2 regions of the Streptomyces sp. NPDC006140 genome follow, and region 2 is predicted to be linked to the other one. Evidence: riboswitches for the same ligand, from Rfam matches in the RefSeq annotation. Region 2 holds a riboswitch; the other holds the start of a gene.
What was found. Region 2 has a riboswitch for ZMP and ZTP ahead of ABZ386_RS02690 (bifunctional 5,10-methylenetetrahydrofolate dehydrogenase/5,10-methenyltetrahydrofolate cyclohydrolase). Riboswitches for the same ligand answer to the same signal wherever they lie in the genome.

Region 1 (15,253 bases), on a different contig from region 2:
GGCGGGGTGACGTACGGGGTGACGTCCGGTGGGCGGTGACGGCGGGGGCGCTGGGGCTCGCGGCCGGTGCGGGCGGCACGCTGCTGATGCACCGCGCGGCGGCCCGGCGGGAAGCCGGACCGCCGCGGGAGGAGCCGCGTCAGGTGCTGATCGACCTGGACGAATGACGAGCCCGGGGCGTCAGCCCAGGTCGATCTCCGGGTACAGCGGGAAACCGGCCACGAGGTCGGTGGCGCGGCGGGAGATCTCGTCGGCGATCTTGCCGTCGAGGACGTGGGCCGCCTTGGAGGGGGCGCCCGACTTGGTCGTGCCCGGTTCCGTGGTGGTGAGGACCCGGTCGATCAGGCCCGCGACCTCGTCCATCTCCGCCGTGCCCAGGCCGCGGGTGGTGAGCGCGGGCGTGCCGATGCGGATGCCCGAGGTGTACCAGGCGCCGTTCGGGTCGGCGGGGATGGCGTTGCGGTTGGTGACGATGCCCGACTCGAGCAGGGCGGCCTCGGCCTGGCGGCCGGTGAGGCCGTAGGAGGAGGCGACGTCGATCAGGTTCAGGTGGTTGTCCGTGCCGCCCGTGACCAGCGTGGCGCCGCGGCGCATCAGGCCCTCGGCCAGCGCCCGGGAGTTGTCGACGATGCGCTGGGCGTAGTCGCGGAAGGACTCCTGGCGGGCCTCCGCGAGGGCGACGGCCTTGGCGGCCATGACGTGCGGGAGCGGGCCGCCGAGGACCATCGGGCAGCCGCGGTCGACCTGGTCCTTCAGGGAGTCGTCGCACAGGACCATGCCGCCGCGCGGGCCGCGCAGGGACTTGTGGGTGGTGGTCGTCACGATCTGGGCGTGCGGGACCGGGTCGAAGTCGCCGGTGAGGACCTTGCCCGCGACCAGGCCCGCGAAGTGCGCCATGTCGACCATGAGCGTGGCGCCGACCTCGTCGGCGATCTCGCGCATGATCCGGAAGTTCACCAGACGGGGGTACGCGGAGTAGCCGGCGACGATGATCAGCGGCTTGAACCCACGGGCGGAGGTGCGCAGGGCCTCGTAGTCGATCAGGCCCGTGGCCGGGTCGGTGCCGTAGGAGCGCTGGTCGAACATCTTGCCGGAGATGTTCGGGCGGAAGCCGTGGGTGAGGTGGCCGCCGGCGTCCAAGGACATGCCGAGCATGCGCTGGTTGCCGAAGGCGCGGCGCAGCTCCGCCCAGTCGGCCTCGGAGAGGTCGTTGACCTGGCGAACGCCGGCCTTCTCCAGGGCGGGCAGCTCGACGCGCTGGGCGAGGACCGACCAGAAGGCGACGAGGTTGGCGTCGATGCCGGAGTGCGGCTGGACGTAGGCGTGGCGGGCGCCGAAGAGCTCCTTGGCGTGCTCGGCGGCGAGGGACTCGACGGTGTCGACGTTGCGGCAGCCGGCGTAGAAGCGGCGGCCGATGGTGCCCTCGGCGTACTTGTCGCTGAACCAGTTTCCCATCGCCAGCAGCGTGGCCGGGGAGGCGTAGTTCTCGGAGGCGATCAGCTTGAGCATCTCGCGCTGGTCGGCGACCTCCTGGCCGATGGCGTCCGCCACGCGGGGTTCGACGGCGCGGATCACGTCGAGGGCGGCGCGGTAGGCGGTGGAAGCGGTGGAGAGGGGCTCGGCTGGCATGTGGGACCTCCGGACGTTGCGTTCAGCGTTCACGGTACGGCCCAGGCGCACGGCTCTCGTCTCCCGGGCCGCTCCCCGATGGTTCGTCCATCCCAGCGCGCCAGTCACGGCCCTCGGTCAGCCTACCGGGTGCCGTTCGTTGCCGGGTGCGGGTGGTAGGTGGCTTGTCGCGCAGTTCCCCGCGCCCCTTGTGGGCGACTCCCCTCAAGCCCCTCTAAAGGATCACGTGGGGCAGGAAGCGTGCGTACTCGTCCGTGATCAGGCCCGACGATTCCCGGATGCCCAGGCCCGCCGACTCGTTCTCCACCACCCACGCGCCCAGGACCACGCGGTTGCCGTCGAAGTCGGGCAGGGGGGCGAGTTGCTGGTAGCAGCAGGGTTCGTCGCGGGTGACGGGTTCCGTGCCGGGCTCGTGGATCGTCACGCCGGCACCCTCTCGGCCCAGCAGGGGCTTCGCCACCCAGCCCTTCGCGGGCAGGTCCCGGGGGCCGTCCAGGTAGGCCGGGAGGAGGTTCGGGTGGTCGGGGTAGAGCTCCCAGAGGATCGCCAGGAGGGCCTTGTTGCTGAGGAGCATCTTCCAGGCCGGTTCTATCCACAGGGTGGAGCCCGTGCCGCCGCCGTTGTCGAGGGTGTCCAGGACGTGGTCGGCGAAGCGGTCGGTGGTGAGCCACTCCCAGGGGTAGAGCTTGAAGATGCTGCGGATGAAGCGGAGGCGGTTGTCGACGAAGCGGCCGGAGAGGCGGTCCCAGCCGATCTCCTCCATGGCGATCCAGTCGGTGGCCAGGCCCGCCTGTTCGGCGGTCTCCTTGAGGTAGGCGACCGTCATCATGTCCTCGCCGAGTTCGTCGGCGGAGGAGTACGCGAAGTACAGGGGGCTGCCCGGCGGGAGGAGCGCGGACTGCTTCTTCCAGGCGTCGATGAGGCGTTCGTGGAGGGAGTTCCACTGGTCGGCGCCGGGGAAGCGCTCCTCCATCCAGAACCACTGGGGGGACGCGGCCTCGACCAGTGAGGTGGGGGTGTCGGCGTTGTACTCCAGGAGCTTGGCCGGGCCGGTGCCGTCGTAGCGGAGGTCGAAGCGGCCGTAGACGGAGGGGAGTTCGGCGCGGCGGTGCCAGGCCTCGGCGACCGCCCGGGCCACCCGGGGGTCGGTGATGCCGAGGTCGGCGAAGCGGCCCTCGGTGACGATGTGCTCGGCCGCCGCCAGGCACATGCGGTGGAGTTCCTCGACCACCTCCTCCAGGGCCTCGATCTCCGGGAGGGTGAAGACGTAGTACGCGCTCTCGTCCCAGTAGGGGCGCAGGGAGTCGTCGGGGTAGCGGGTGAGCGGGTAGATCAGGCCCTGTTCCTCGACGGTCTGCTGCCAGCCGGGGCGGGGTTCCGCGGTGCGGCGTTCCATCTGCGTACGGCCCGGTCAGCCGCCGCCGCTGCCGGAGCCGGAGCAGCCGAAGCCGCCCCGGTCGACGGCCTCGCTGCGGCTGAAGGTGCCGTGGTCGGCGTAGCCGCCGCTGACGTCGGCGTCGTAGTACCAGTCGGCGTCCATGGCCCTGGTCTTGCCGGTCTTCTTGCGGGACTTGCCGGTGGAGGAGCCGGAGGACGACGTGCAGTTCTGGTCGGCGACGATCTTGTAGCCGTTGATGTAGTCGTAGCTGTCCCGGTCCACACAGCGGCGGTCCGGGTCGGAGCCGCACGCGGACAGGGCCGCCGCGAGGACGCCCATGCCGCCCAGCACCACCGTGCTCGAACGCAGTCGTCGCCGTGTTTCCGCCATGTCCGTGTCTCCCCCTGGGTGTCCCCGTGTGCACTGCCGAGCGGACAGCGTCTCTGATCAGCTTAGTGATCCTGAGTGGGCTTGAGTTTCCGGGATCGTTTTCCGTGTGGGGAGGCATGGGCGTGGAGGTGGAATCCTGCGCCCAGTGCTGCTCCGCGCGGCTGGTGTCGGCGGGTGGGTGTGCTGGTCGTCGGCACGCCCTGGTGCCGGTGGGCTGCGCGGGGCAGCCGTCCTGGGCCCGTGATGGGGGTCCCCCCGCTCGAGCGGGGGAGTGCCCTGCGTCGCCTGGGCGCGGGGCGTGTGGTGCGGCGCCGGGTGGGGGCGGTCTCGGACCGGTCGGCCCGGCTGGTCTTCGTGGCCGGAGTGACCAGGGCTGTGGCTTCGAGTTTGTCCGCCACCGAGCGGATGGCCATGGTGCCCGTGGCGCGGTCGGTGGCGGTCTGGCCTGGTGGGCCGGGCCGCGGGCGGCGATGCTCCTCCAGAGGGGCACCCCCAGCCACGCCCCGGTGTCGCGGTCGCCCTGCCAGCCGCACTCCGGGTTGGGGCAAACGGCCCATTTCCAGCTGGTGGGCCGGTCAGGGGCCTTGCGGTGGCGCAGCGGGACCAGGCAGCGGGGGCAGTGGCGGGAGGTGTCCCGGGCCGGGACGGCATCCGGTCCACGATCTGCCCGCGCACGGCTCGGGAGAGGCGGGTGTTCAGGGTGCGTCCCATGCCGCGGGCTTCCATCGAGCGGAGGTCCTCGACGTGGATCACGCTAGCCGATGAGTTGCCGGCAGTGGCCGTTCTCGGCGTGCAGGTGCTCACCGTTGCGGCGCAGCCGGTGCACTCTGGCCAGCCCACCGGCCGTCCGGAACATGCCCCCGGCACCGAGAGCCGTGATGCGCCCGTCGCCGTGCAGGCGGGCCGCGCCTGCGCTGAGGAGGGTGTTCAGGCCCCAGTCCACCCCGAGCGCGGTCGTGTGCCCGCTGCGCCGGGCTTGACGGCAGGGCAGCTGCAGCCGCAGCAGCGCCCGGCGCGGATCATCCCCGCGCACGATCGTGGCCTGCTGCCCGTCACAGGCGGACAGCAGCAGCATCCGCGCTGCGCGGGGCACGGCCTCCAGATCGAACAGACCAGCAGGCAACCGCCCCTGCACGCGCACGAAGGCGGTCACCTGACGGGAGCGGGACGTGATCAGGGCGGAGGGCAGATCCCGGCCGCCGGCCACGGCTTCGCGCACGGCCTGCCACTCAACCGGAGTGCGCTCCGCAGGATCGGCAGGCCACGTCCTGAGAACCCCAGCGGTCAGGTCGGCCAGCCACTTCGCCGACCGCAGAACGCGCCCGGCCCCCGGCGTCCGCACCCGAGGCCAGCAGGTCCACATCGGCGGCATTCCAGTGCGCGGCCAGCAACTCGTCAGCAATGCCGCACACCAGATCAGCGGCCCAGCCCACCCTCTGCGCCAGCACCCCCGCGGTGAGGACCTCCCCTGTCTTCTCCTCCGCCCCGGCACGCAGCAGGCCAGGGGCACAAGCAGTGCGGGCCGTCTCGCCTTCGCCGAGCGGCAGCTTCCGGCTCACCCCCATGGGCAACACATCACCACGGGCCTGAGGAAACGGATGAGCCTAGAGATCGGTGAGAACGGAGGCGCACGAACCCCCCGTCTGCCGGCCTCACCGTACTGTCGATTTATGATCTTTGGGATGCTGTGCGCCCTTGGTGCCGCCGTCTGCTTCGGTACGGCGACGGTGCTTCAGGCGATCGCCGCGCGGGTGGCGGCCGCGACCGGGCCGGTCGGGGACGTGGCGCTGTTGTGGCGGGCGCTGCGGCAGTGGCGGTATCTGGCCGGGCTCGCGCTGGACGGGCTCGGTTTCGGGTGGCAGATCCTCGCGCTGCGGTCCGTGCCGATCTACGCCGTCGGAGCGGCGCTGGCGGCGAGTCTCGCGGTGACGGCCGTGGTCGCGGCGCGGCTGCTGGGGGTGCGGCTGAGCCGGGTCGAGTGGGCGGCGGTGGGGGTGGTGTGCGCCGGGCTCGCGCTGCTGGGGCCGGCGTCCGGGGCGGAGGGCGACGGGGCCGGGCCGGTCTGGCTGAGGTGGGCGCTGGTCGGCGCGGTGGCCGGGGTGCTGCTGCTCGGGGTCGCGGGCGGGCGGCTGCCGGAGCGGGGGCGGGCGCTCGCGCTGGGGTTGGCTGCGGGGCTGGGGTTCGGGGTGGTGGAGGTGGGGGTGCGGCTCATCGACGGGCTCACGCCGACCGTGCTCTTCACGAACCCGGCGGCGTTCGCGCTGCTGCTCGGCGGCGGGGCCGCGTTCCTGCTGCTGACCTCCGCCCTCCAGCGCGGGGCGGTCACCACGGCGACCGCCGGGCTGGTGCTCGGGGAGACGGTCGCGCCCGCGCTGATCGGCGTGGTGTGGCTCGGGGACCGGACGCGGCCGGGGCTGGGATGGCTGGCGCTGCTCGGTTTCGCGGTGGCGGTGGCCGGGGCGCTGGCGCTGTCGCGGTTCGGGGAGGCGCCGGTCGAGGCGGCGGACGGCGTGGTCGCGCGGAAGTGACCGGACGTCCGTCCCGGCTTGTCATCGCAAGGGGCGGAGTGGCATGCCGCGGTATTCCGGCGGCGAAGTCCCGCGATTATCCGGGCAGTACCGCGCACAGCGCGTCCAGCGCCCCCGACCAGGCGTGGTCCGGTGGTGTGCCGTAGCCGACGACCAGGGCGTCGACCGGTTCGGCGAGCGCGCCCGGGCGCCGGTAGCGGGTGAGTCCGTGGACCGCGAGGCCCTGCCAGCGGGCGGCCTGGACCACCGACTCCTCGGTGCCGGGCGGCAGCCGCAGCAGGACGTGCAGGCCGGCCGCGATGCCGGTGACGCGGGCCTCAGGGGCCCGGGCCGCGACGGCGGCGACCAGGGCGTCCCGGCGGCGCCGGTAGCGCAGGCGGGCCGCGCGGACGTGCCGGTCGTAGGCGCCGGACGTGAGGAACTCGGCCAGGGTCAGCTGGTCCAGCACCCCGCAGGTGTCGACACCGCCCTTGGCCTCGGCGACCTGCTGGGTCAGGTCCGGCGGCAGCACCATCCAGCCCAGCCGCAGCCCGGGCGCGAGGGATTTGCTCGCGGTGCCCAGGTAGACCACCCGGTCGGGGTCCAGGCCCTGGAGCGCGCCGACGGGCTGCCGGTCGTAGCGGAACTCGCCGTCGTAGTCGTCCTCCAGCACCAGCCCGCCGGTGCGCCGCGCCCAGTCCACGACGGCCGCGCGGCGGTCGCGGTGCAGGGGCACGCCCATGGGGAACTGGTGGGCGGGGGTGAGCAGGACCGCGTCGGCGGCGGACAGACCGCCCGGGTCCGTGCCCAGCCCGTCGAAGGGCAGCGGGGCGAGGTCCAGGCCGGACGCGGTCAGGAGCCTGCCGTGCGTGCCGAGGCCGTACGACTCGACCGCGACCGTCCGTGCCCCGCGTTCCCGCAGGACCGTGCCGAGCAGCTTCAGGCCGTGGGCGAACCCGGAGCACACCACGATCCGTTCGGGGTCGGCGCGGACGCCCCGGGCCCGGGAGAGGTAACCGGCGAGCGCGGTCCGCAGCTCGGGGCGGCCGCGGGGGTCGTCGCCGTAGTCCAGCGCGTGGTGGGGGGCGGTGTGGAGGGCGCGGCGGGCCGCCTTGAGCCACTCGGCGCGCGGGAAGGACGCGAGGTCGGGGCTGCCGGGGCGCAGGTCGTAAGCGGGGCGGGTGCGGGCCCGGGGGTGGGGTGCCGTGCCGCTGGGCGGGACGACCTCGCGCTCGGCGACCCGGGTCCCCGAGCCCTGCCGGGCCGTGAGCCAGCCCTCGGCGGCCAGGTCGGCGTAGGCGTCGGCGACCGTGTTGCGGGCGATGCCCAGGTCGGCGGCGAGCGCGCGGGAGGAGGGCAGCCGGGTGCCGGGGGCGAGCCGGCCGGAGCGGACCGCTTCGCGCAGGGCGTCGGTCAGGCCCCGGCGCAGTCCGGGGCCGGCCGGTTCCAGATGCAGGTCGACACCGAAAGTGGCCCAGGGTTTCGCCATGGAAATGGACCATACCCCTGGGCTGCTTTCTTCCTAGGGTCGAGTCCATGACGATCAGCGAAGAGAAGACCGTGGAGTACGCCCCCGAGGAGCCCGCCCGCCTGGACTGGGCCAAGCACGCGCCCGAGGTCTACAAGGCGATGGTCCGACTGGAGATCGCCGCCCGGCAGGGCCTCGACCACAAGCTGTACGAGCTGGTGAAGATCCGCGCCTCGCAGCTCAACCACTGCGCCTTCTGCATCGACATGCACACCAAGGACACCCTCGCGGCGGGCGAGAGCGTCGAGCGGATCGTGCAGCTCAGCGCCTGGGAGGAGTCGCGGCACTTCTACACCGCGAAGGAGCTGGCGGCCCTGGAGCTGACGGAGGCCGTGACGGTCCTGACGGACGGTTTCGTGCCGGACGAGGTGTACGAGAAGGCCGCGAAGCACTTCGAGGAGGCCGAGCTGGCGCAGCTCATCGCCGCGATCGCGACGATCAACGCCTGGAACCGGTTCGGCGTGACCTGCCGGATGACGCCGGGGCACTACCAGCCGGGCCAGTACAAGTGACGGCCCGGACCCGGCTGCTGGACCCCGGGGTCGCCCGGGCCATGTCCGCCCTGAGCGCCACCGCCAAGCAGGGCCTCGGCGACCCGGCCCTGGCCGAACTCGTGGTGATCCGCGCCTCGCAGCTCAACCACTGCGCGTTCTGCCTCGACATGCATCTCGCGATCGCCCGCGAGCACGGCGTGAGCGAGAAGCGGCTCGATCTGCTGGCGGCCTGGGAGGAGGCCGGGGACGTCTTCGACGAGCGGGAGCGGGCGGCGCTCGCGCTGACGGAGGCGGTGACCGTGCTGACCGAGGGCTTTGTGCCGGACGAGGTGTACGAGCGGGCCGCGAAGCACTTCGACGAGGTCCGGCTCGCGCACCTGATCGGGCTGGTCGTCGCCATCAACAACTGGAACCGGGTGATGGTCGCCCGCCGTATTCCGCCGGGGGGTCACACGCCATGAGCAAGGCCGACACGTTCCGAGCCCTGCACCACCACCGGGCGCCCGGGGATCCCCTCGTCCTGCCCGGGCCCTGGGACGCGGCCAGTGCCCGGGTGTTCGCCGAGGCGGGCTTCCCGGCGCTCGCCACGCCCAGCGCCGGCGTCGCCGCCTGTCTCGGGTACGAGGACGGGCAGGTCCCGGCCGACGAGATGTTCGCCGCGGTCGCCCGGATCACCGGGGCCGTCGACGTGCCCGTGTCGGCGGACGTGGAGGGCGGATACGGGCTCGCGCCGAAGGAGCTGGTGGAGCGGCTGCTGGAGGCGGGGGCGGTGGGCTGCAACCTTGAGGACTCGGCGGGCGGGGTACTCAAGGACCCGCACGCGCACGCCGCATGGCTGGCCGACGTGCGGGAGGCGGCGGGTGATCGGCTCTTCGTCAACGCGCGCGTGGACACCTTCGCCCGCGGGGTCGTCGACCCGGAGCGGGCCATCGAGCGGGCCGCGCTGTACGTCGCCGCGGGGGCCGACTGCGTCTACCCGATCGGCGCCCCGCCGGACGTGCTGCCGCTGCTGCGGGCCGGGATCCAGGGGCCGATCAACGTCGGGGCCCTGGTCGACGAGGGCCCCTCGCCCGCCGAACTCGGCGCGCGAGGGGCCACCCGGATCACCTTCGGGCCGGGACTCCAGCGGCGGGCCGCCCGGGCCCTGCGGGAGATCGCCGACCGGCTGGCCTAAAGGACGTCAGGACAGCCACTTCTTCCAGGTGGACTTGTGGCTGTCCACCCACTTCTTCGCCGCGTCCTCCGGCGTCATCTTCTGCTCGGCGATCATCAGGGAGACCTCGTTCTGGTCCTCGGTCGTCCACTGGAACTTCCTCAGGAAGGCCGCCGCCTTGCCGCCGTTCTTCGCGAAGCCCGAGTTCAGGTACTTCTGCAGCGGCGTGTGCGGATAGGCGCAGGCGACCTTCTCCGGGTCGGCGTCGCAGCCCTCCTTGTACGGCGGCAGCTTCACCTCGGTCATCGGGACCTTCTTGAAGAGCCACTGCGGCGCGTACCAGTAGGTGAGGAAGGGCTTCTTCTCCTTGGCGAACTGCTTGATCTGCGTGATCTGCGCCGCCTCGGAGCCCGCGAACACCACCTGGTAGTCCAGCTTCAGGTTCTTCACCAGCGCCTTGTCGTTGGTGACGTAGGACGGCGAACCGTCCATCAGCTGGCCCTTGCTGCCGCTCTCGGGGGTGCGGAACAGGTGGGAGTACTTGTTGAGGTTCTTCCAATTCGTGATGTCGGGGTACTTCTTGGCGAGGTACGTCGGCACGAACCAGCCGATGTGGCCGGTGACGCCGAGTCCGCCGCCCCGGGCGATCGTCTTCTTGTCGTCGACGTACCGCTTCTCCTGCTCGGGGTGGCCCCAGTCCTCCAGGATCGCGTCGACGCGGCCCTGGCTGAGGGCGTCCCAGGCGGGCACCTCGTCGACCTGGACGGTGTCGACGCGGTAGCCCAGCTCGTGCTCCAGCAGGTACTGGGCGACGGCCACGTTGGCCTGGGCGCCCACCCAGGACTGCACGGACAGGGTCACGGTCTTGGCGCCCTGGGCGCCCGCGAAGGGCGAGGCCTGCTTGGTCATGTCGGCGGCGCCGCAGCCGGTGAGCAGCGCCAGGGAGCTCACCGCGGCGACCGCGGCGGTCGTACGGACTCGCATGTCACGCTCCCTTCTTCGCGCGGCGTTCGGTGGGCTGGGTCACCCGGTCGAGCATCAGGCCGAGGCAGACGATCGCCACGCCGGCCACCAGACCGGTCGCCAGGTCGCCCTGGGCGAGGCCGAAGACGACGTCGTAGCCGAGCGCGCCACCGCCGACCAGGCCGCCGATGACGACGACGGCGAGGACCAGGACGAGACCCTGGTTGACGGCGAGCAGCAGGGCGGGGCGGGCCAGTGGCAGCTGGACCTGCCGCAGTTGCTGCCAGCTGGTCGCGCCGAGCGAGCCGGACGCCTCCAGCGCGGCCGGGTCGACCTGGCGCAGGCCCTGGGTGGTGATGCGGACGACGGCCGGCAGCGCGTAGACGATCGCGGCCGCGACGGCCGGGGCGCGGCCGACGCCGAACAGGGCGACGACCGGGATCAGGTACACGAACTGCGGCATCGTCTGGAAGACGTCGAGGACGGGGCGCAGTGCCCGTTCCAGGCGGTCGCTGCGGGCCGCGGCGATACCGACGGCGAAGCCGACGACGAGGGTGACGGCGACGGCCGCGAGGACCTGGGAGAGGGTGTCCAGCGACGGCTTCCAGACGCCGAGGACGCCGATCGCGGCCATGGCGAGGACGGCGGTGAGCGCGGTGCGCCAGGTGCCGATCACCCAGGCCAGGGCGGCGACGATGAGCAGCAGGGACCACCAGGGCAGCCCCTGCAGGCCGTCGCGGACCGGGTCGAGGACCCAGGTGGTGAAGTGGCCCGCCCAGTCGGCGGTGCCGCCGATGACGGGGACGCCGGAGTACAGGTGCGCGGTCATCCAGTCGACGGCGCGGTTGACGGGCTCGGCGATGCCCACGACCCAGGTGTCGGGCCAGTCGAGGCGGCCCGCGAGCCGTCCGGCGACCGCCACGGCGACGACCCCGGCCAGGGCGAGCAGCCGGCCGAGCCGGCCGCGGGGCTCCGGTGCGGCGCCGAGCTTCTCGCCCGCCGCGCCGGTGACGCGGTCCAGGACGACGGCCAGCAGCACGATCGGGATGCCGGCGGCGAGCGCGGCGCCGACGTCGACCGAGGCCAGGGCCTGGTAGACGCGGTCACCGAGGCCGCCCGCGCCGATGACGGCGGCGATGACGGCCATGGACAGCGCCATCATGATCGTCTGGTTGACGCCGAGGAGGAGTTCCTTGCGGGCCAGCGGGATGCGGGCGGTCAGCAGCCGCTGGCGTGCGGTGGAGCCGAGCGATTCGACGGCCTCCAGCACTTCCTTGTCGGCGCCGCGCAGGCCGAGCGCGGTGAGGCGTGCCATGGGCGGGGCGGCGTAGATGACGGTGGCCAGGACGGCCGCGGGGACGCCGATGCCGAAGACGAGGACGACCGGCAGCAGGTAGGCGAAGGCGGGCAGCACCTGCATGGTGTCCAGGACCGGTCGCAGAACGCGGTCCATGCGGTCGGACAGCCCGGCGGCGAGCCCGAGCAGGGCGCCCACCACGACCGACGCGAGGACCGCGACGACCATCAGGGCGAGGGTCTGCATGGTCGGCACCCACATGCCGAGCAGGCCGCAGGCGAGGAACGCGACGGCCGTGCCGAGCGCCAGCTTCACTCCGGCCACCCGCCAGGCGACCAGGGCGCCCAGGGCGGTGACACCGGCCCAGCCGACGGCCAGGAGGGTGAGGTAGACGGCCCGGACGGCGATGACGACGACGTTGCTGACGTGGCCGAAGAAGTACAGGAACAGCGGGTGGCTGTCGCGGTTGTCGATGATCCAGTCGCTGGCCTTGGCGAGCGGCTCGGAGAAGTCGACGGTCAGCGCGCTCGGCCAGGTGCCGCTGGCCCAGCGGGCGTTGGCCAGGGGGACGAGGATCGCTGCCGCGACGGCGAGCAGGAGAAGCTTCTGGACGGCCCGGTTCTTCAGCAGTCCGGGCAGGCCGATGCGGGGCGGGTTCGCCGTGATGGTCGCCATCACACCGCCTCCCTGGGCTGCTCCGTCCCCGGCGGGGCGGGGTGCTCCGTGCCGGCGACGACGCCGAGGAGGGTGTCGGAGTCGACCATGCCCACGCACCGGCCCTTGTCCACGACCCGGGCGGGGGCGCCGGCGCGGGCGACGGCCTCGATGGCCTCGGAGACCGTGGCGTCGGGCCGGACCGCCGGTCCGCTGCCGTCCAGCTCCGCCGAGGGGCGGCGCATGGCCGTGCGGACCGTCATGACCTGCTCGCGCGGGACGTCCCGGACGAACTCGCGGACGTAGTCGTCGGCGGGCGAGCCGACGATCTCCTCGGGCGTGCCGAGCTGCACGACCCGGCCGTCACGCATCAGGGCGATGCGGTCGCCCAGCCTGAGGGCCTCCTGGAGGTCGTGGGTGATGAAGACCATCGTGCGGCCCTCCTCGCGGTGCAGCCGGACGACCTCCTCCTGCATGTCGCGCCGGATCAGCGGGTCGAGCGCGCTGAACGGCTCGTCGAACAGCAGGACCTGGGGGTCGACGGCGAGGGCCCGGGCGAGGCCCACGCGCTGGCGCTGGCCGCCGGAGAGCTGGCCGGGGCGGCGGTGCTCCATGCCCTCAAGGCCGACCTTGGCGACGACCTCGGCGGCCCGTTCGCGCCGCTCGGCCTTGCCCATGCCCTGGATCTCCAGGCCGTAGGCGACGTTGTCGAGGACCGTGCGGTGCGGCAGCAGGCCGAAGTGCTGGAAGACCATCGCGGCGCGGTGGCGGCGCAGTTCGCGCAGCCGGGAGCGGTCCATGGCGCGGACGTCCTCGCCGTCGATGGCGATGGTGCCGGCGGTCGGCTCGATCAGCCGGGTCAGACAGCGCACGAGCGTGGACTTGCCGGAGCCGGACAGGCCCATGACGACGAAGACCTCGCCCTTGCGCACGTCGAAGCTGACGTCCCGGACGGCTGCGGTGCAGCCGGTGCGGGCGCGCAGCTCGGCGGCGTCGAGGGCGGTGAGTTCGGGGTCGGCCGGGACGCGGTCGGCCTTGGGGCCGAACACCTTCCACAGGCCCTCCACCGAGAAGACGGGGGTGGTGTCCATGGTCTGCTCCGTCGGGGGTTCGAGGGTCGCGGTCACTTGGCACCACCACCGATCAGCTCGGCGGCCTTCTCCCCGACCATGAGCACGCCGATCATCGGGTTCACCGTGGTCATGGTGGGGAACACGGAGGCGTCGGCGATGCGGATGCCTTCGAGGCCGCGGATGCGCAGCTCGGGGTCGACGACGGCCAGCTGGTCGTCGGCGGCGCCCATCTTGCAGGTGCCGGCCGGGTGGTAGACGGTGTGCGCGACCTTGCGGGCGTACTCGCTGAGCTCCTCGTCACCGGTGACGTCCGGGCCGGGGGCCACCTCGCGCTTGAGCCAGCCGGCCAGCGGCTCGGTCTTGGCGATCTCGCGGGCGATCTTGATGCCGTCGACGAGGGTCCTGCCGTCGTAGTCGTCCTCGTCGGTGAAGTAGCGGAAGTCCAGGGCGGGCTTGACCTCGGGGTCGGCGCTGGTCAGGTAGAGCCGGCCGCGGCTCTTGGGCTTGGGGATGTTCGGGGTCATGGAGACGCCGAACTCCGGCCGCCGGTAGCCCAGTCGCTCCGGGTTGTCCGTGAAGGGGATCTGGTAGAAGTGGAACATCAGGTCGGGGTGCGGCAGTTCGGGGTCGCGCCGCACGAACAGGCCCGCGTCGGAGTCCATCGCGGAGTTCTCCGGGATGGGGCCGTTGGTCTCCCAGACGATGACCGACTCGGGGTGGTCGAGGAGGTTCTCGCCGACGCCCGGCAGGTCGTGCGTGACGGGGATGCCGAGCTTCTCCAGGTCGGCCTTGGGGCCGATGCCGGAGTGCATCAGCAGCCGGGGCGAGTCGACGGCGCCGGCGCACAGCAGGACCTCGTTGCGGGCCTTGACGAGGATCTCCTCGCCGTCCTTGGTGCGCACGTGCACGCCCTCGGCGCGGTTGCCGTCCAGCTGGAGCTTGTACGCCCAGGTCTCCAGCAGGATCGTCAGGTTGGGCCGCTCGTCCATCACCGGGTGCAGATACGCCACCGACGCCGAGGACCGCTTGTTGTTCTCGGGGTGGTAGGCGAGGTCGAAGAAGCCGACGCCCTCGGTGAAGGGCTTCTTGTTGAAGCCGTCGACGCGCGGCACGCCGAGCGCCTCCTGGGCGGCGTCGACGAAGTCGCGGGCGATGGCGTTCCGGTCCTTCTCGTCGACCGGGACGATGTTGTTGAGCAGCCGGGCGAAGTACGCCTCCATCTGCACCGCGCCCCAGCCCTTGGCGCCGGCGGCCTCCCACTCGTCCCAGTCGGCGGGCAGCGGCTTGAAGGCGATCAGGGTGTTGTGCGAGGAGCAGCCGCCCAGCACGCGGGCCCGGCTGTGCCGGATGTGCGAGTTTCCGCGTGGCTGTTCGGTGGTGGGGTAGTCGTAGTCGAGTTCACCGCCGAGCAGGCCCATCCAGCGGCGCAGGGTCAGCACGTCGTCGCGGCCCACGTCGCTGGGGCCGCCCTCGATGACGGCGACGGTGACATCGGGGTTCTCGGTGAGACGGGAGGCGATGACGGAACCGGCGGTTCCGCCGCCTATCACGACATAGTCGTACTCATGACTGGCGTGGGACATGGCGTGCTTGCTCCAGTGGGGGTGGACCGGGGGGAAGTGGTCGGGCTCGAAGGGTGGGGGGAGGTCAGCCCGCGAACCAGCGCACCGGCTTCGGGGCGAGGTTCTGGTAGACGTGCTTGGTCTCTCGGTACTCGGCGAGTCCGGCCGGGCCGAGTTCGCGGCCCACTCCGCTCTTGCCGAAGCCGCCCCATTCCGCCTGCGGCAGGTAGGGGTGGAAGTCGTTGATCCAGATCGTGCCGTGGCGCAGCCGTCCGGCGACGCGGCGGGCGCGGCCCGGGTCGGCGGTCCAGACGCCGCCCGCGAGGCCGTACTCCGTGTCGTTGGCGAGGGCGACGGCCTCGTCCTCGGTGCGGAAGGTCTCGACGGTGAGGACCGGCCCGAAGACCTCCTCCCGCACGACGCGCATCTCGCGGTGGCAGTGGTCGAGGACGGTCGGCTCGTAGAAGTAGCCGTTCTCCGGGCGCTCCGGGGACGGCTCGGGGCGCTTGCCGCCGGAGCGCAGGACCGCGCCCTCCTTGAGGGCGGACTCGACGTACATCTCGACCTTGGCGCGCTGCTGCTCGGAAACGAGCGGGCCGCACTCGACGCCCTCCTCGGTGCCGCG
Region 2 (15,253 bases):
CGGGCGGCTCCGGCGGCGTCGTCGCCGCCGCTCGGGCCGCCGTGTCCAGTTCAGCCGTCGACGCCGGCTCCGACCACTGCTGTCCCTTCGCCCCCGCGTCCATCGCCTCGTTGGCCAGTCGGTCCGCGTGTTTGTTGCGCTCCCTCGGGATCCACTCGTAGGTCACCCGCCCCGGCGGGAAGACCCGGGCCGCCTCGGACGCGAGGGGCTTCATGTCGGGGTGCTTGATCTTCCAGCGGCCCGACATCTGCTCGATGACGAGCTTGGAGTCCATCCGGACGTGGACCGTCGCGGCCGGGTCCAGCGCGTGGGCGGCGTGCAGGCCGGCGAGGAGGCCGCGGTACTCGGCGACGTTGTTCGTGGCGACGCCGATGTACTCGGCGGTCTCCCGCAGGGTCTCCCCCGTCGCCGCGTCGCTGACCACGGCGCCGTAGCCCGCGGGCCCCGGGTTGCCCCGCGACCCGCCGTCGGCCTCGACGATGAACTCCCGCACCGCAACGGCTCCCTGAAGGCCTAGAGACCGGACTCGGACGTGCGCACCAGGATGCGGCGGCAGTTCTCGCAGCGGATGACCGTGTCGGGCGCCGCCTTGCGGATCTCACTCAGCTCCGTGATGGCGAGCTCCTGCCGGCAGCCCTGGCAGCTGCGCGCGTACAGCTTCGCCGCGCCGATGCCGCCCTGCTGCTCGCGCAGCTTGTCGTAGAGCTTCAGCAGGTCGGCGGGGACGGACCCGGCGATGACCTCGCGCTCCTTGGTGACCGTGGCCACCTCGGCGTCGATCTCCTCGAACGCCGCGTCCCGCCGCGCGGTCGCGTCGTCGATCTTCGACTGGACGGAGGAGACCCGCTCGGTCAGCTCGGCCACCCGCTCCTGCGCGGACTCCCGGCGCTCCATGACCTCCAGCACCACGTCCTCCAGGTCGCCCTGCCGCTTGGCGAGGGAGGCGATCTCGCGCTGGAGGTTCTCCAGGTCCTTGGGGGAGGTGACGGCGCCGGAGTCCAGACGCTGCTGGTCGCGGGTGGCGCGCCGGCGCACCTGGTCCACGTCCTGCTCGGCCTTGGTCTGCTCGCGGGCGGTGTCGCTCTCCTCGGTCTGCGCGGCGACGAGCAGGTCGCGCAGCTGGGTGTGGTCCTTGGTCAGCGACTCGATCTCGGCGTGCTCGGGCAGCGACTTCCGCTTGTGGGCGAGCTGCTGGAGGCGGACGTCGAGGGCCTGGACGTCGAGGAGGCGGATCTGGTCGGCGGGCGCGGCGTTCAGTTGGGGGCTCCAGGTGACGGTGAGTGGCTGGTCCAGGGGTCGGTGACCGTTGTCGAGACGTGGACGCGCAGGTCCCATCCGTGCCGGTCGGAGATCTCGTCGAGCTGGCTCGCGGCCAGCTCGCACCAGGGCCACTCGGTGGCCCAGTGCGCCGCGTCGAGCAGCGCGAGGGGGCTGTGGGCGCGGGCCTCGGAGACGGGGTGGTGACGCAGGTCCGCCGTGAGGAAGGCGTCGACGCCGGCCGCGCGAACCTGGTCGAAGAGGCTGTCGCCGGAGCCGCCGCTGACGGCGACCGTGCGGACGAGGGCCTCGGGGTCGCCGGCGACGCGGATGCCCTGCGCGGTGGCGGGCAGCCGCTCGGCGGCGCGGGCGGCCAGCTCGCGGACGGTCAGCGGGTGGTCCAGGGCGCAGACGCGGCCCAGGCCCCGGCGGCCCTCGGGGTCGCTGGGGTCGGGCACGAGCGGCCCGGTGACCCGGAGGTCGAGGGCGCCGGCGAGGGCGTCGGAGACACCCGGGTCGGCGGTGTCGGCGTTGGTGTGGGCGACGTGCAGCGCGATGTCGTTCTTGATGAGCGTGTGCACGACGCGGCCCTTGAAGTGCGTCGCCGCCACGGTCGTCGTGCCGCGCAGGTACAGCGGGTGGTGGGTGACGAGCAGGTCGGCGCCCAGTTTCACCGCCTCGTCGACGATCTCCTGGACCGGGTCGACGGCGAACAGGACCCGCGTGACCTCCTGGTCCGGGTCGCCCACGACGGTGCCGACCGCGTCCCAGGACTCGGCCCGCTCGGCGGGCCACAGGTTCTCCAGCGCGGCGATGACTTCAGACAGACGGGGCACGGGTGCAAGGCTACCCGCCTGATCTGTGGCGTCGAACCGCCACCGCCCGCTCCCGGCACCCCTCGCCCCGCTGAGCACAAACTCCCCCTTTCCCTCAGGCGAATCGTTCCTGGAACACCCTTATGTGTGAAGCCGGAGCTCACGGAATTCCCCGCCCGCACGTGCGAAAACTACGTTCGTCACTGGAGGTGACCGAACGATGACGGCCTGTGCGATCGAGCCTTCGGCGGGACACGAGGACGGGGCGGCGCCGGCGGGCTGCACGCTCACCGTGGACGGTGCCTACGCCGCACGCCTCGCCTCGGCCGGCGACTCCTGGTTCCCGGAGCGCTGGACCCTCGACGGCCCGGAGCCCTACGCGGTACCCCTGCCCCGCAACCAGCCGGAGGAGCCCGGCACCGAGGTGCAGCCGATGGGGGACGGGCGGGTCCTCATCCACCGGCTGGTGGCCCGGCGGCACGCCTTCTCCCTGCTGTACCCGACCGGGCCGGGCACGGGTGAGCTGCCCCTGGGCGCGGTCGAGTGCCCGGACGACTCCGCCCGGCTGCGGCTGCTGCCGCCGGTGCCCGGTGGCGAGAAGGCGTACGCCCTCGCCGTCGGGCCGCGCTCGACGTCGGTGTGGCTGGTGGCGGGCGGCGCGTTCGGGCCCGAGCGGCTGGCCGAGCTGCCCGGCCGCTGCTCGGGCGGGGTCTGGCTGGACCGTACGGCGCGGCTGCTGGCCCTGGACCGGGAGACCGGCGGCCGCACCAAGGCCGTCGTGGTGGACCTGGAGCGCGGCGGCGAGGTGTCGCCGCTGCTGCAGATCGCCGCCGACAGCGACGACCGGCTGCTGCTCGCCGACCACGACAGCGGACTGCTCATCGTCCGCTCGGACGCGCCCTCGCCCGGGCGGGCCCGGCTGGGCTGGGGGGTGCTGGGCAGCACCCTGCCGGTGCGGTTCCCGGAGTGCCTGCGGCTGCGGGACTGCTCCGTCACGCCGTTCGCGATCCAGCCGGGGCAGATGCTGACGCCGGAGAGCTGTGCGGTGGCGCTGCGGGTCGACGGGCCGGCGGGCAGCTGGATCGGCGTGTGGCGGCCGGCCGAGCGGCGGGTGCACCATCTGCGGGCGCCGGAGGGGTGGTTGGCGGGCACCGGCCTGTGGACGGCGGACGGGGTGCTGCGCCTGCCGTTCGTGACGCGGGACGTGCCGTGCGGCGTGGCCCAGGTCAGCCCGCCGACGGCCGTGCCGTCGGAGCCCGGTGCCGGGCCGTCGGAGCCTGGCGTCGTGCTGCCGGAGCCTGGCGCCGCGTCACCGCCTCCCGAACCCGGGGCCGTGCTGCCGGAGCCCGGCGCCGTGTTGCCGGAGCCCGGCGCCGCGCCACCGTCTCCGGAGACGGGCGCACACCCCGGGGGGACGGCGCCCTCGGGGCATCCGCCGGAACCGGTACCTCCGGGTCCGGGCCACTCCGGGCACCCGTCGGAGGCCGCCTCGCCGGCCGGTGCCGGGCCGTCCCCGGCCCCCTCGGCCGCGCGCCCGGTCCCGTTGCAGCAAGCGCCGTTGGGACGCCTTGTAACGAACTAGTGCCGGTTGTCGTGGCCGCCTGGATCCGGGGTGCGGGGTGCCGGTTAGACTCGCCCGGCTGTAAGAAAGATCATGTTGACGGGGTGAATTCCATCCGATGAGCGACGCCAGCACGAACCAGCCGCGCAATGACGTCCAGGAGATCTCCGCCGGCCACGGCCGGCACCGTGGCGAGGTCTCCACGCAGGACTGCGAGACGGCTCCGCGCGGACGCCACCGCAAGCCGGTGGCGGAGACCGAGCAAGCCGTGACTGCGGCCTGACGGCACGCCAGTCACCGACGCGCGAACGGCCCCTCCCACCACACGGCGGGAGGGGCCGTTCCTGTCCTGGGGTCGTCCCCATTCCCTGGGGCGTCCCCATTCCCTCACCCGCGTTTCAGCCCGAGCACCTCCGCCGCCGCGAACGTCTCCCCGGCCGGCCGGTCCGCGTAGTACGGCCCGAGGACCGCGTCCAGTTCGTCGTACGTGAAGGTGTCCTGCTTGCTGTCGAACTTGGCGGCGACCCGGGGCCGTTCGACGACGGCCACCATGCCGCCGTGCACCACCAGGAGCTGCCCGGTCACCCGGGCCGCGGCGGGCGAGGCCAGATAGCCGACCAGGGGGGCGACGTGCTCGGGGGCGAGCGGGTCGAGGCCGCCTCCGGAGGGCTGTTCGACGCCCGCGAAGACGTCCTCGGTCATCCGGGTGCGGGCGCGCGGGCAGATGGCGTTGGCCGTCACGCCGTACTTGCCGAGGGCGAGGGCGGTGGAGGTGGTGAGGCCGACGATCCCGCCCTTGGCGGCGGCGTAGTTGGGCTGTCCGGCGGATCCGGCGAGGAACGCCTCCGAGGAGGTGTTCACGATCCGCCCGAACACCGGCGCCCCGGCCCGCTTGGACCGCTCACGCCAGTGCGCGGCGGCGAACCGGGTGGTGTTGAAGTGCCCCTTGAGATGTATGCGGAGCACGGCGTCCCACTCCTCCTCGGCCATCGAGAACACCATGCGGTCGCGCAGGATGCCCGCGTTGTTGACGAGGATGTCGAGTTTGCCGAACTCGGCGACGGCCAGCTCGACGAGCTCGCGCGCCTGCTGGAAGTCGGAGACGTCCCCGGTGTGCGCGAGGGCGGCACCGCCGGCGGCCCGGATCTCGGCGGCGACCCGATCGGCCGGACCGGCGGAGGTCTCGCCCGTGCCGTCCCGGCCGGGCCGCCCCTGGTCGTTGACGACCACGGCGGCGCCGAGCCGGGCGAGTTCCAGCGCCTCGGCCCGGCCGATCCCGCGGCCCGCGCCCGTGACGATCGCGGCCAGTCCCTGGAGCGGAAGCGGCATGGCGTGGTCCTCACATCTCGATGCAGGTGCGCAGGGCGGTCCCGGTCCGCATCTGGTCCAGGGCCTCGTTGACGTCGGTGAACGGGACCCGGTGGGTGATCAGGCCCGCCAGGTCGACGCGGCCCGCGCGCCATAGGGCGATGGTGCGTTCGTAGGAGCGCAGGACGTCACCGCCGCCGTACATGGACGGCAGGATCCGCTTCTCGTCGAAGAACAGCTCGAACATGTTGAGCTGGAGGAAGTCGTCCATGGCTCCGGCGCCGACCACGACGAGGGTGCCGCCGCGCCGGGTGGTGTCGTAGGCGGTGCGTGCCGTGGCCGACTTGCCGACGACCTCGAAGACGTGGTCGAAGCCCTCGCCGCCGGTGATCTGCTGTTTGGCGTCGGGCAGTTCGTCGGGCGAGACGGCCCGGGTGGCGCCGAAGCGGACGGCCGCCTCGCGCCGGGAGGCGACCGGGTCCACGGCGACGATCTCGGCGGCCCCCCGCAGCCGGGCGCCCTGGATCACGGAGACGCCGACGCCCCCGCAGCCGATGACCGCCACCGACGAACCGGCGTCCAGATCCGCCGTGTTGAGCGCGGCGCCCAGTCCGGTCGTCACGCCGCAGCCGATGAGGGCGGCGATGTCGAAGGGCACGTCGTCGGGTATGGGCACCGCGCACCCGGCGTCGACGACGACCTCCTCGGCGAAGGTGCCGGTGCCGGCGAAACCGAAGAGGTCCCCGCCGGGGCGCTTGAAGTTGGGGGTGCCCGCGTTCATGAACCCGGCGAGGCACAGCTCCGTCTGGCCGCGCTTGCAGGCGGGACAGGCACCGCAGGCGGGCAGCCAGCAGACGATGACCCGGTCGCCGGCCTTCAGGTGGTCCACGCCCTCGCCGACCTCGAGGATCTCCCCCGCGCCCTCGTGCCCGGGCACGAACGGCGCGGGCTGCGGCAGCACCCCGCTCATCGCGGACAGGTCGGAGTGGCACAGCCCCGTGGCGCGCACCCGGATGCGCACCCTGCCGGGGCCGAAGCCCACCGCCTCGACGTCGTCGAGGACCTCCAGCTTGTCCTGGCCGATCTCGTGCAGTACGGCTGCGCGCATGGTGCGGCTCCCCTAGTACGGCGTTGCGGGACTCAGGTGTGTTCGACGACGGTGTCGGCGAGGACGGGCGCGTCCTGCCGCTCCACGGCGCTCACGGCCACCCGGACCTCGCCGTCGAGCCGCCACATGCGCACGCGCAGCGTCTCCCCCGGGTACACGACCCCGGCGAACCGCGTGGCGTACGAGCGCACCCGGGTCACGTCCCCGCCGAGCAGCGTGTCGACGACCGCCTTGAGGGTCATGCCGTAGGTGCACAGGCCGTGCAGAATGGGCCGCTCGAAACCGGCGACCTTGGCGAACTCCGGGTCGGCGTGCAGCGGGTTCCAGTCGCCGGAGAGGCGGTAGAGCAGGGCCTGGTCCTCGCGGACGGGCCGCTCGACGGTCCGGTCCGGGTCGCCGGCGGGCGGGTCGAGCCGGCCGGACGGCCCCCGGTCGCCGCCCCAGCCGCCCTCTCCCCGTACGTAGATCTGCGCGTCACTGGTCCACAGCGGCCCGTCGGTGTCGGCCACGTCGGTGCGCATGACGAGGACGGCCGCCTTGCCCTTGTCGTACACGGCAGCGATGCGCCCGGTGGCCCTCGCACGGCCCTCGGCCGGGAGGGGGCGGTGGATCCGCAGGCTCTGCCCGCCGTGCAGGACCCGGGCGAGGTCGACGTCGATGCCGGGCATGGCCAGCCCGCCGGTCACCCCGGGTTTTCCGGCGCCCGCGACGGTGGCGAAACTCGGCAGGACGTGCAGCCGGGACTCCAGGGTGTAGCGCAGCTCGTCGGGGTCGGTGGCGGGAGTGCCGGCGCCGATGCCGAGGTGGTAGAGCTGCACGTCCTTGTGGTCCCAGGAGATCTCGCCGGTCCGGGGTTCGGCGGCGAGCGCCTTGGCTGCGTCGATGGGCATGGGGCTCCTGATCGCCGTGGGGGAAGACCTCGGTACGGCCGTCCGCACCGTCGGCCGCACCGAGGCCGTCTGGGACCGAACTGGAACGCGTTCCAGTCCTGCGCCTCTGTATAGCCCAGCCCCCCGCACTTGTGAAGGCTCCTGACGCCGTGTCAGATGACTGCCCACACCGGATCAGGACCGTGTCACCGACGCCGGAAAGCAAGCGGCGGCCGCATCGAGAAAGTCGATACGGCCGCCGCTGCCGTGACGAGGTTCCGTCGCCCGACGGTGATGCCGGGATGACGAGGATCAGACGCCGTAGGGGTTTTCGATGACGTAGATCCAGTCCCCCTCGGTCGTCCTCCTCATCACCTCGACCGACTTTCCTTCCACGACGCCGCCCTCGCTCGTGATCCGCCAGGGCACCTGGACCATCGCCAGGTCGCCGTTCTGATGGACCGACGCGGCCCCCATCTCAAAGGTGCCGGGCGCGGCGAGGTAGGGCTTCAGCGCTTCCTTGATGCCTTCTCTGCCGTAGACCGGCTGCTGTTCCGGTCCCGGTACGAACATGGCGTCTTCGTCGAACAGGGAACCCAGTCCGTCGAGATCCTGGTCCTTGAGGTACTGCGCGAAGCGCTCGTGCACGACTTCCGGTGTCATGTTCTTTCCGTTTCTTTTCGTTTCTTCGTAGCGGACGGGCGGGCCGGCGTGTCAGACGCCGTAGGGGTTGTCGATGATGTAGACCCAGTCCCCCTCGCTCGTCCTCCTCATCACCTCGACCGCCTTTCCTTCCACGGTTCCGCTCTCGCTCGTGATCCGCCAGGACGGCTGGACCATCGCCAGGTCGCCGTTCTGATGGACCGACGTGGCCACCACCTCCATGGTGCTGGGCGAGGCGAGGTAGGGCTTCAGCGCTTCCTTGATGCTTTCCCTGCCGTAGACCGGCCGCTGTCCCGGTCCCGGTACGAACATGGCGTCTTCGTCGAACAGGGAACCCAGTCCGTCGAGATCCTGGTCCTTGAGGTACTGCGCGAAGCGCTCGTGCACGACTTCCGGTGTCATGTTCTTTCCTTTGCTTTCCTTCGTTGCGGACGGGTCCGGCAGGGTGATGGGCTCGCCGGGGGTGGGCCAGTGCAGCGGGACGCCGGCGGCGTCGAAGGTCTGCTGGACGTGGCTGCGGTCTTCGGTGTAGTGCGCCCAGCCCTCGGCATGCACGGCCACCACGAGGGGGTCGCCGAGCAGGCGGCGGGCCTCGACGGCCTGGGTCGCGGTCAGCGACAGTCGTATGTCCCCGAATGCCTCGAAGCCGGCCGCGCCCAGGTGCAGCAGCGCCACGTCGATGCGGTACCGGTCGGCCAGGGCGCTCATCGCGTCCAGGTCGACGGTGTCACCGGAGACGTACACGCTCGGTGCCGAGCCGTCGTCGGTGTGCAGGAGGAAGCCGGTGACCGGACCGGTGATGTCCTCGGTGCCGACCGGACCGTGGCGGGCGGGGACCGCGGTGATGTTCAGCGGCGTGCGACCCGGCTTCGACAGGGTCCGGGTCTGCCAGGGCTCCAGGCCGACGGCCGCACCCCCGAGATCCTTGGCGCCGACGACGGTGGTGAACACCTTTGAGGCAGCGGAGGCCACCGTACGCCCGGCGGTGTCGAGGTTGTCCTGATGCCCGGTGTGGCTGACCAGGGCGGCGTCGAGAGCGGGCAGTTCGCCGGGCTTCAGCGCCGGGTCGGCGGTCTTGCGCACCATGACCGGGCCGTCCTGGTGCTCGGTGCCGGCGGCGTCGAAGGTCGGGTCGGTCAGCAGCGTCCAGCCGGCCAGGCGGATCAGCGCGGTGGGGCCGCCGAGCACCGTCACGGTGTTCGCGGCACGGGTCACGGCATCGTCGGTTACCACAAGTACTCCTTGACGATCAGTGGTTGGCTCCCTCACTCTGGCTGAGTTACTTTCTCCTGGGAAGTACATACCTTTGGGTGAGGTGAGCACGTGCAGGAAAGCACGCGAGGCAACGTCCGTAATCCGGCCTGCCCCAGCAGGCAGCTGTTCGACCTGGTCACCGCCCGGTGGGCCACCCTGGTCCTGGTGGATCTCATGGAGGGCCCGCAACGCTGGTCCGAACTGCGCCGGCGGGCCGGCGGCGTCAGCGACAAGATGCTCGCGCAGACCCTGCGCGACCTCGAAGCCGGCGGACTGATCACCCGCACCGTGCACGCCGACCGCCCGCCGACGGTGCAGTACGCCCTGACCGACCTCGCCCGCGGCGCCACCGCAGCACTGCAACACCTGCAGAACTGGGCCGAAGAACACACCAGCGACTACGCCCACCGACACAGCCACACCACCCACCCGAAGCCCTGAAAAGGGCAGTCTCGGTGTGCTCCTGACCGAGGACGCTGATCGGTGTGAGCATGCTGTGTCCACTACAGTTCAGCGTGGGCCGTGACTGGCGCTGAGGTGGAGCACCACCGGGGAGCGGTCTGACGAGACGTCGTTGCCGTGCGCCTGGGCGAGTGGTCAGCAACGCCTGGAGGGCAACGATGTCCGCGACTCAGACGGCCCAGCTCATGGATGGCACCAGCCTCGCCAAACGCATCGTCGAAGAGGCTGCTGCCAAGGCGGCGGAGATCTCACGACGCACGGGGACCAGTCCCTGTCTGGCGACGGTGCTGGTGGGAGAGGACCCCGCGTCGGCCACATACGTTCGCATGAAACGAGCGCGGTGCGCGAAGGCAGGCATCCGGTCCCGGCATATAGGTCTGCCCGCCACCACCACGACCGCCGAGCTGATCGACACCATGGCTGACCTGTCCGGCGATCCGGACGTGCACGGCATCCTGCTCCAACATCCTTGTGGCCCGCACATCGACGAGCGAGCGGCGTTCGAGGCCATCGCTCCGGAGAAGGATGTCGACGGGGTCACGATGCGTTCCTTCGCCGCGATGAGCTTCGCGCTGCCGGGCTTCGTGTCCTGCACTCCGGGCGGGATCATGCGGTTGCTGGATGCCTACGATGTCGAACTCGCCGGCAAGCACGCCGTTGTGGTGGGTCGCAGCGCGATTCTGGGCAAACCGGCCGGGATGCTGCTGCTTGCCAGGGACGCAACGGTGACGTACTGCCACTCGCGGACGACGGACCTGCCGGCGATCGTCCGGGAGGCGGACGTCGTGGTGGCAGCCGTGGGACGGCCCCGGCTGATCCGCGGTGAGGACATCAAGCCCGGCGCGGTGGTGATCGACGCCGGCTACAACCCGGGCAACGTCGGCGACGTGGACTTCGACACCGCCCTCACCCGAGCCGGTCTGATCACTCCGGTTCCCGGCGGCGTCGGGCCGATGACCATTGCCGTCCTGCTCGCGCAGACCGTGGAAGCCGCCGCGAACCAGCTCGGGATGCGGCACCACTGACGCCTCATGGAGGAGGCGGTGGGGGTGATCGGGCGATGACATTTGTCCTGCCGGATTCCGTACAAGCGCATCTGCCGGACGGGCCCGGCCGGTCCGTAGCGTCGCTGCCGTGAACTGGTTCGTACGCCGTGCTTCGTACCGCCGCTGCACGGCGCACCTCTGATCGGAGGCGGGACATGTCCTGGAGACACGAGGTCCGGTGCCGCGTCGAGGCGCTACGGTCGGCCGCCCGCGAGGGCCGGGAGCGGCAGCGCCACTACGCGGCGAACAAGGAGCGCCTGAAGGCCGAGTGGCGAGCCGCGCAGCGGGCGGGTGAGCACCCCGGCCCGCCGCCCAGCGGCGTCACCCTGCTGCCGTGGCTGCTGCTGGGGATGGGCGCGTGCTCCAACCTCGTCCAGGGCCGCACGCCCAACCCGTGGATCGGCGGCCTGGGCCTGCTGGCCTTCAACTCGCTCTACATCTACGTGGCGCTGCGCTCGTTCCACAAGGAGAAGCGCGAGGCCCGTTCCACCCGGGTGGCGCTCGCGCTGCTGACGGCCGTGACGTGCGCCCTCGCCGCCGGCTACGGCGACAACTGGCTGCTGTTCTTCCCCCTGCTGGGGCTCGCGACGGGCGCGGCCCTGCGTCTGTCGCACCTGCGGCCGGCGGGGACGGCGGTGGCGGTGCTGGCGGGCGCGGTGGCCTGCTTCCACGACGGCTGGGGCGGCCTCGACATCGCGTACGCCACCTGGATCTCGACGATGGTGACGGCCGCGATCATGCGGCTGTCCGAGGCGGTGCGCGAGTTGCGCGCCGCGCGGGAGGCGCTGGCCCGCCGGGCGGTCGAGAAGGAACGGCTGCGGTTCTCCCGCGACCTGCACGATCTGCTCGGGCACACGATGTCGGTGATCGTCGTGAAGTCGGAGGCGGCCCGCCGGCTGGCCGCCCGGGACCTGGACGCGGCGCTGGCCCAGATCACGGACATCGAGGCCGTGGGCCGCCAGGCCCTGACGGAGATCCGGGAGGCGGTGACCGGCTACCGGCAGGGCAGCCTCGCCGCCGAACTCGACCGGGCGCACTCGGCACTGACGGCGGCGGGCATCACGCTCGTCGTCAGCCGCTCGGACCCCCCGCCCGGTCCGCAGACGGAGGCGCTGCTGGGCTGGGTGGTGCGGGAGGCGGTCACCAACGTCGTCCGCCACAGCGGGGCGAACCGCTGCGAGATCACGCTGACGGGCGCCGGGGAGCGGGTACGGCTGACCGTGGCGGACGACGGGGGCGGGGCGGTCGGCGGGGGCGGGGCCGTCGCCGAGGACGGGGCCGTCGCCGAGGGCGGGGCCGTCGCCGGGGCCGGGGCGGGCACCGGAGGCCGGGCAGCCACCGGTGGTACAGGGCTGGTCGGGCTGGCGGAGCGGCTTGCGGTGGCGGGCGGCTCGCTGGCGGCCGGTCCGCGGGCCCGGGGCGGGTTCGCGGTGACGGCCGAACTCCCCCTGGACGCGGCCGATGCCCGGCCGGAGGGGGCGGAACGTCCGCACGACGACGCCGGCGTGTACGTTGGCCGACGGTCCGCGTCACACGTCGGCGGCGCCGGCACCGGTCAGGGCGACAGGCCCTAGGGGAAGCCGACGACAGCCAGGGGAAATGGAGCACATGGCACGCGTCGCCGTCATCACCGCGCCGAACATCGGGTACCGCAACACCGGCATGCTGACCGTCGACTTGGCCTTCGAGTCCCTGCGGCGGCGGATGGGCGGCGGGCTCGACGCCAACTGGTACACGCTGCACACGCCGGAGACCGTACCCCTGCGGGAGTGCGCGCGCGGCACCCGCCTGCCGTTCCGCTTCCTGCCGCTGACCGAGCACCTCGACTCGCTCCGCGACCACGACGCCGTCGTCTTCTGGGGCGACTTCCTGCACACCCGGCACTACCTGGCGCAGGACGCGACGAACCGCCTGCTCGACTTCGGCTTCGCCGCCGACCGGAACGCCGCCCGGGGCCTGCTGCAGCGGACCATGCTGCTGGCGGACCAGCCGGACGAACTCCTCGCCCGGACCCTCAGCTACGGCGGGACCATCCTGCACAACACGCAGTCCGACTACGAGGACAAGGAGTACGGGCCGCTGTTCTCCCGCCTGGTGACGCGCAGTCACCGGATGTGGGTGCGGGACCCGCTCTCGGCGGCCAAGATCGCGCACCTCCGCAAGGACCGTGCGACCGACTACTTCGGTTCCGACGCGGCGCTGCTGTCCCGCCCGGGCGACCTCGGCCACCTCCCGGCCACGGCGTGGTCCCGGTCGGTCCCCGAGGGCGGTGCGATCGGCGTGTTCCTCGGCGCCCGTACGCCGGTCCCCGACTGGCTGCCGGGCTTCTGCCAGGGCCTGTCCGACCGGCTGGGCGCCCCGCTGGAGTGGCTGCCCTGGTTCGACCGGGACGTCCCGGCCGCGGTCGGGCACATCGCGCAGCGGCCGGGGGAGCACACCATCGGCGATCTGCTGGGGGTCCTCCCCCGCTACCGGCTCGTCATCACCGACACCTACCACCTGGCGGTCAACGCGTGGGGCGCCGGCACCCCGGCGGTGAGCGTCGGCGCGCCCGAGCCGACGCCGAAGACGCACGACGACTACCTGACGCTGAGCGATGTGAAGAAGCACGTCTTCCACATGGCGTACGACGCGACGGACTTCTATCTGTCCACCCAGGAGGGGTACGGGCAGGACCTGGACCGGATCGTCCACCTGGTGGAGGGCGGCGGAGCCGACGCCGTCGCCGCGCGCATCCGCGAGCACGCCGACCACTCGGCGACGTCCTTCACCGAGACGCTGGCGTCGCTGCTCGGCGCGCCCCGCCCTGCCCTGGCCCCGTGACCGACAGACCCGTCCGCGTGCTGCTCGCAGAGGACCAGGGCATGATGCGCGGGGCGCTCGCGCTGCTGCTCGGGATGGAGGACGACATCGAGGTCGTCGCCCAGGTGGCGGCCGGTGACGCGATCCTGGACGCGGCGCTCGCGCACCGCCCGAACGTCGCCCTGCTCGACATCGAACTCCCGGGCCGCAGCGGCCTGGACGCCGCCGCCGAGCTGCGCGCCCGGCTGCCCGAGTGCCGGGTGCTGATCCTCACGACCTTCGGCCGCCCCGGCTACCTCCGCCGGGCGATGGAGGCGGGGGCCACCGGCTTCCTGGTGAAGGACGGCCCCGTCGAGGAACTCGCCGCCGCCATCCGCCGTGTCCTGGCCGGTGAGACCGTGGTCGACCCCGCCCTGGCCGCCGCCGCGCTCAGCGCCGGTCCCAGTCCCCTCACCGCCCGCGAGAGCGATGCGCTCAAGGCGTCAGCGGACGGCGCGACCGTCGCCGACATCGCCGCCCGGCTGCACCTCTCGGAGTCCACCGTCCGCAACTACCTCTCCGCCGCCATCGGCAAGACCGGCACCCGCAACCGCATGGAGGCCCTCCGCGAGGCCCGCCGCCAGGGCTGGCTGTGAGCCCCGGCTCCGCCGGAACAAAGCCGCCCACAGGAAGGGCTCCCCGAAGTACTCCGACTCCTCCGGCTCGTCGCGCATCCGCCGCAGTTCGACCTCGGTCAGTGCGGAGAAGATCTGCCGCAGCGCCTCGGGCGGGTAGGCCAGCCCGCCGCGCAGCCCCGCGCCCTCGCGGTAGAAGTCGGCGTCGGACAGCTCCGATCCCATTCCGTCGGCCCCGGCCGCGAAACACGTCAGGCCGAACAGGCCCCCGGGGGCCAGGAGTCGCTCCAGCAGCGCCAGGTAGCTGACCCGCCGGTGCGGCGGCAGGTGGTGGAAGCAGCCCGAGTCGTACACGAGGTCGTAGGGCCCGGTGAGTTCCGTGCCGGCGAGCGCGAAGGCGTCCCCGCAGTGGAACCGCACGCCCTTCACCCCGGCTTCCAGGGCCCGGTCGCGGGCCCAGTCGACGGCCGTCGAGGACAGGTCGACCGCGTCGACCTCGAAGCCCCGCGCCGCCAGGTACAGCGCGTTCCGCCCCGGGCCGCACCCGAGGTCGAGCGCGCGTCGCCCGGTGATCAGTCCGCTCTCCACCTGCCTCACCAGGCTCTCGTCCGGCTTCGCCACGAAGAACGGCACCGGCCGGGAGCGGTCGGCGTAGAAGCCGTCCCACCAGCCGGCTCCCCGCTCGGACCATCGGTCGGCCTCGGGTGCGAAGAGCCCGTCGAGCAGGGCGAGTACGTCGTCGACAGTGCGTATGTTCCGGTCCATCCGGCCCCCTTCCGCGACCGCCAACGGTAGGGCGAGAACGATCGAAAGGCCAGGTCAGAGGGGGTGGGCAGGCATGGGCGGAGGGGTTTTACGGCCCGCCGCGCACCCTGGGCGGCACCGGCCGGAGGGACCACACCGCCCCTGCCCCGAAATACCCCTGGCGCACCGCCCAGAGGCCGTCACGGGGCTGTTCCGGGCCACGCGACGGGCACTCTTTTCCCCGTCAGCGGTCCTGTCGTGCGCCCGCCTCCCGGGGCAGCCAGACCCACATCAGCAGCACCCCCGCCGCCAGCACCGCGGCCCCCACCCGGAACGCCGACGCGTAGCCCTCCGTCAGGGCCTGCGGCGTCGTGCTCCCCGCCGACCGGGCCGCCGCCAGGGTGGAGAGGACCGCCAGGCCCAGTGAACCGCCCATCGTGCGGGAGGTGTTGACGAGGCCGGACACCAGCCCGGCCTCTCCGGCGGGCGCGCCGGACGTGGCGAGGGAGGCGAGCGGTGTCGCCGCCAGGCCCGCGCCGAGCATCATCAGGACGCCGGGGATCAGGATGGCCGTCGCGTAGGAGCCGTCCGCGGTCATCGTGGACTGCCAGGCGAAGCCGGCCACGGCGACCAGCGTCCCCAGCACCGCCACGGTGCGCGGCCCGGCCCCCCGCATGAGCCGGGGCGCGAGCTTGGAGCCGAGGATGACGGCGAGGGAGCTCGGGACCAGGGCGAGGCCGGCCTCCAGCG

Region 1: it holds a riboswitch for ZMP and ZTP, as region 2 does, so the genes downstream of both, ABZ386_RS39940 (glycine hydroxymethyltransferase) here and ABZ386_RS02690 (bifunctional 5,10-methylenetetrahydrofolate dehydrogenase/5,10-methenyltetrahydrofolate cyclohydrolase) in region 2, are expected to answer to the same signal.

What each region holds. Positions count from the first base shown of each region.
Region 1 covers NZ_JBEXTS010000026.1:50,305-65,557, forward strand. The annotation lists gene ABZ386_RS39935 (hypothetical protein) at 1-167, shown strand, start outside; gene ABZ386_RS39940 (glycine hydroxymethyltransferase) at 181-1,662, opposite strand; ZMP/ZTP riboswitch at 1,662-1,747, opposite strand; gene ABZ386_RS39945 (glutathionylspermidine synthase family protein) at 1,844-3,025, opposite strand; gene ABZ386_RS39950 (hypothetical protein) at 3,041-3,397, opposite strand; gene ABZ386_RS39955 (hypothetical protein) at 4,152-4,616, opposite strand; gene ABZ386_RS39960 (hypothetical protein) at 5,080-5,925, shown strand; gene ABZ386_RS39965 (PLP-dependent aminotransferase family protein) at 6,002-7,393, opposite strand; gene ABZ386_RS39970 (carboxymuconolactone decarboxylase family protein) at 7,441-7,944, shown strand; gene ABZ386_RS39975 (carboxymuconolactone decarboxylase family protein) at 7,941-8,387, shown strand; gene ABZ386_RS39980 (isocitrate lyase/phosphoenolpyruvate mutase family protein) at 8,384-9,100, shown strand; gene ABZ386_RS39985 (ABC transporter substrate-binding protein) at 9,107-10,063, opposite strand; gene ABZ386_RS39990 (ABC transporter permease subunit) at 10,065-12,014, opposite strand; gene ABZ386_RS39995 (glycine betaine/L-proline ABC transporter ATP-binding protein) at 12,014-13,084, opposite strand; gene ABZ386_RS40000 (GMC oxidoreductase) at 13,117-14,649, opposite strand; gene ABZ386_RS40005 (aldehyde dehydrogenase family protein) at 14,714-15,253, opposite strand, start outside.
Region 2 covers NZ_JBEXTS010000001.1:561,487-576,739, reverse strand. The annotation lists gene ABZ386_RS02745 (bifunctional RNase H/acid phosphatase) at 1-493, opposite strand, end outside; gene ABZ386_RS02740 (C4-type zinc ribbon domain-containing protein) at 514-1,257, opposite strand; gene ABZ386_RS02735 (Nif3-like dinuclear metal center hexameric protein) at 1,254-2,093, opposite strand; gene ABZ386_RS02730 (hypothetical protein) at 2,293-3,654, shown strand; gene ABZ386_RS02725 (hypothetical protein) at 3,752-3,916, shown strand; gene ABZ386_RS02720 (3-oxoacyl-ACP reductase) at 4,021-4,962, opposite strand; gene ABZ386_RS02715 (Zn-dependent alcohol dehydrogenase) at 4,973-6,049, opposite strand; gene ABZ386_RS02710 (MaoC/PaaZ C-terminal domain-containing protein) at 6,082-6,939, opposite strand; gene ABZ386_RS02705 (DUF4440 domain-containing protein) at 7,231-7,581, opposite strand; gene ABZ386_RS02700 (DUF4440 domain-containing protein) at 7,633-8,814, opposite strand; gene ABZ386_RS02695 (helix-turn-helix domain-containing protein) at 8,905-9,276, shown strand; ZMP/ZTP riboswitch at 9,348-9,433, shown strand; gene ABZ386_RS02690 (bifunctional 5,10-methylenetetrahydrofolate dehydrogenase/5,10-methenyltetrahydrofolate cyclohydrolase) at 9,456-10,322, shown strand; gene ABZ386_RS02685 (histidine kinase) at 10,499-11,917, shown strand; gene ABZ386_RS02680 (hypothetical protein) at 11,952-13,166, shown strand; gene ABZ386_RS02675 (response regulator transcription factor) at 13,163-13,780, shown strand; partial or broken gene ABZ386_RS02670 (class I SAM-dependent methyltransferase) at 13,787-14,524, opposite strand; gene ABZ386_RS02665 (MFS transporter) at 14,748-15,253, opposite strand, start outside.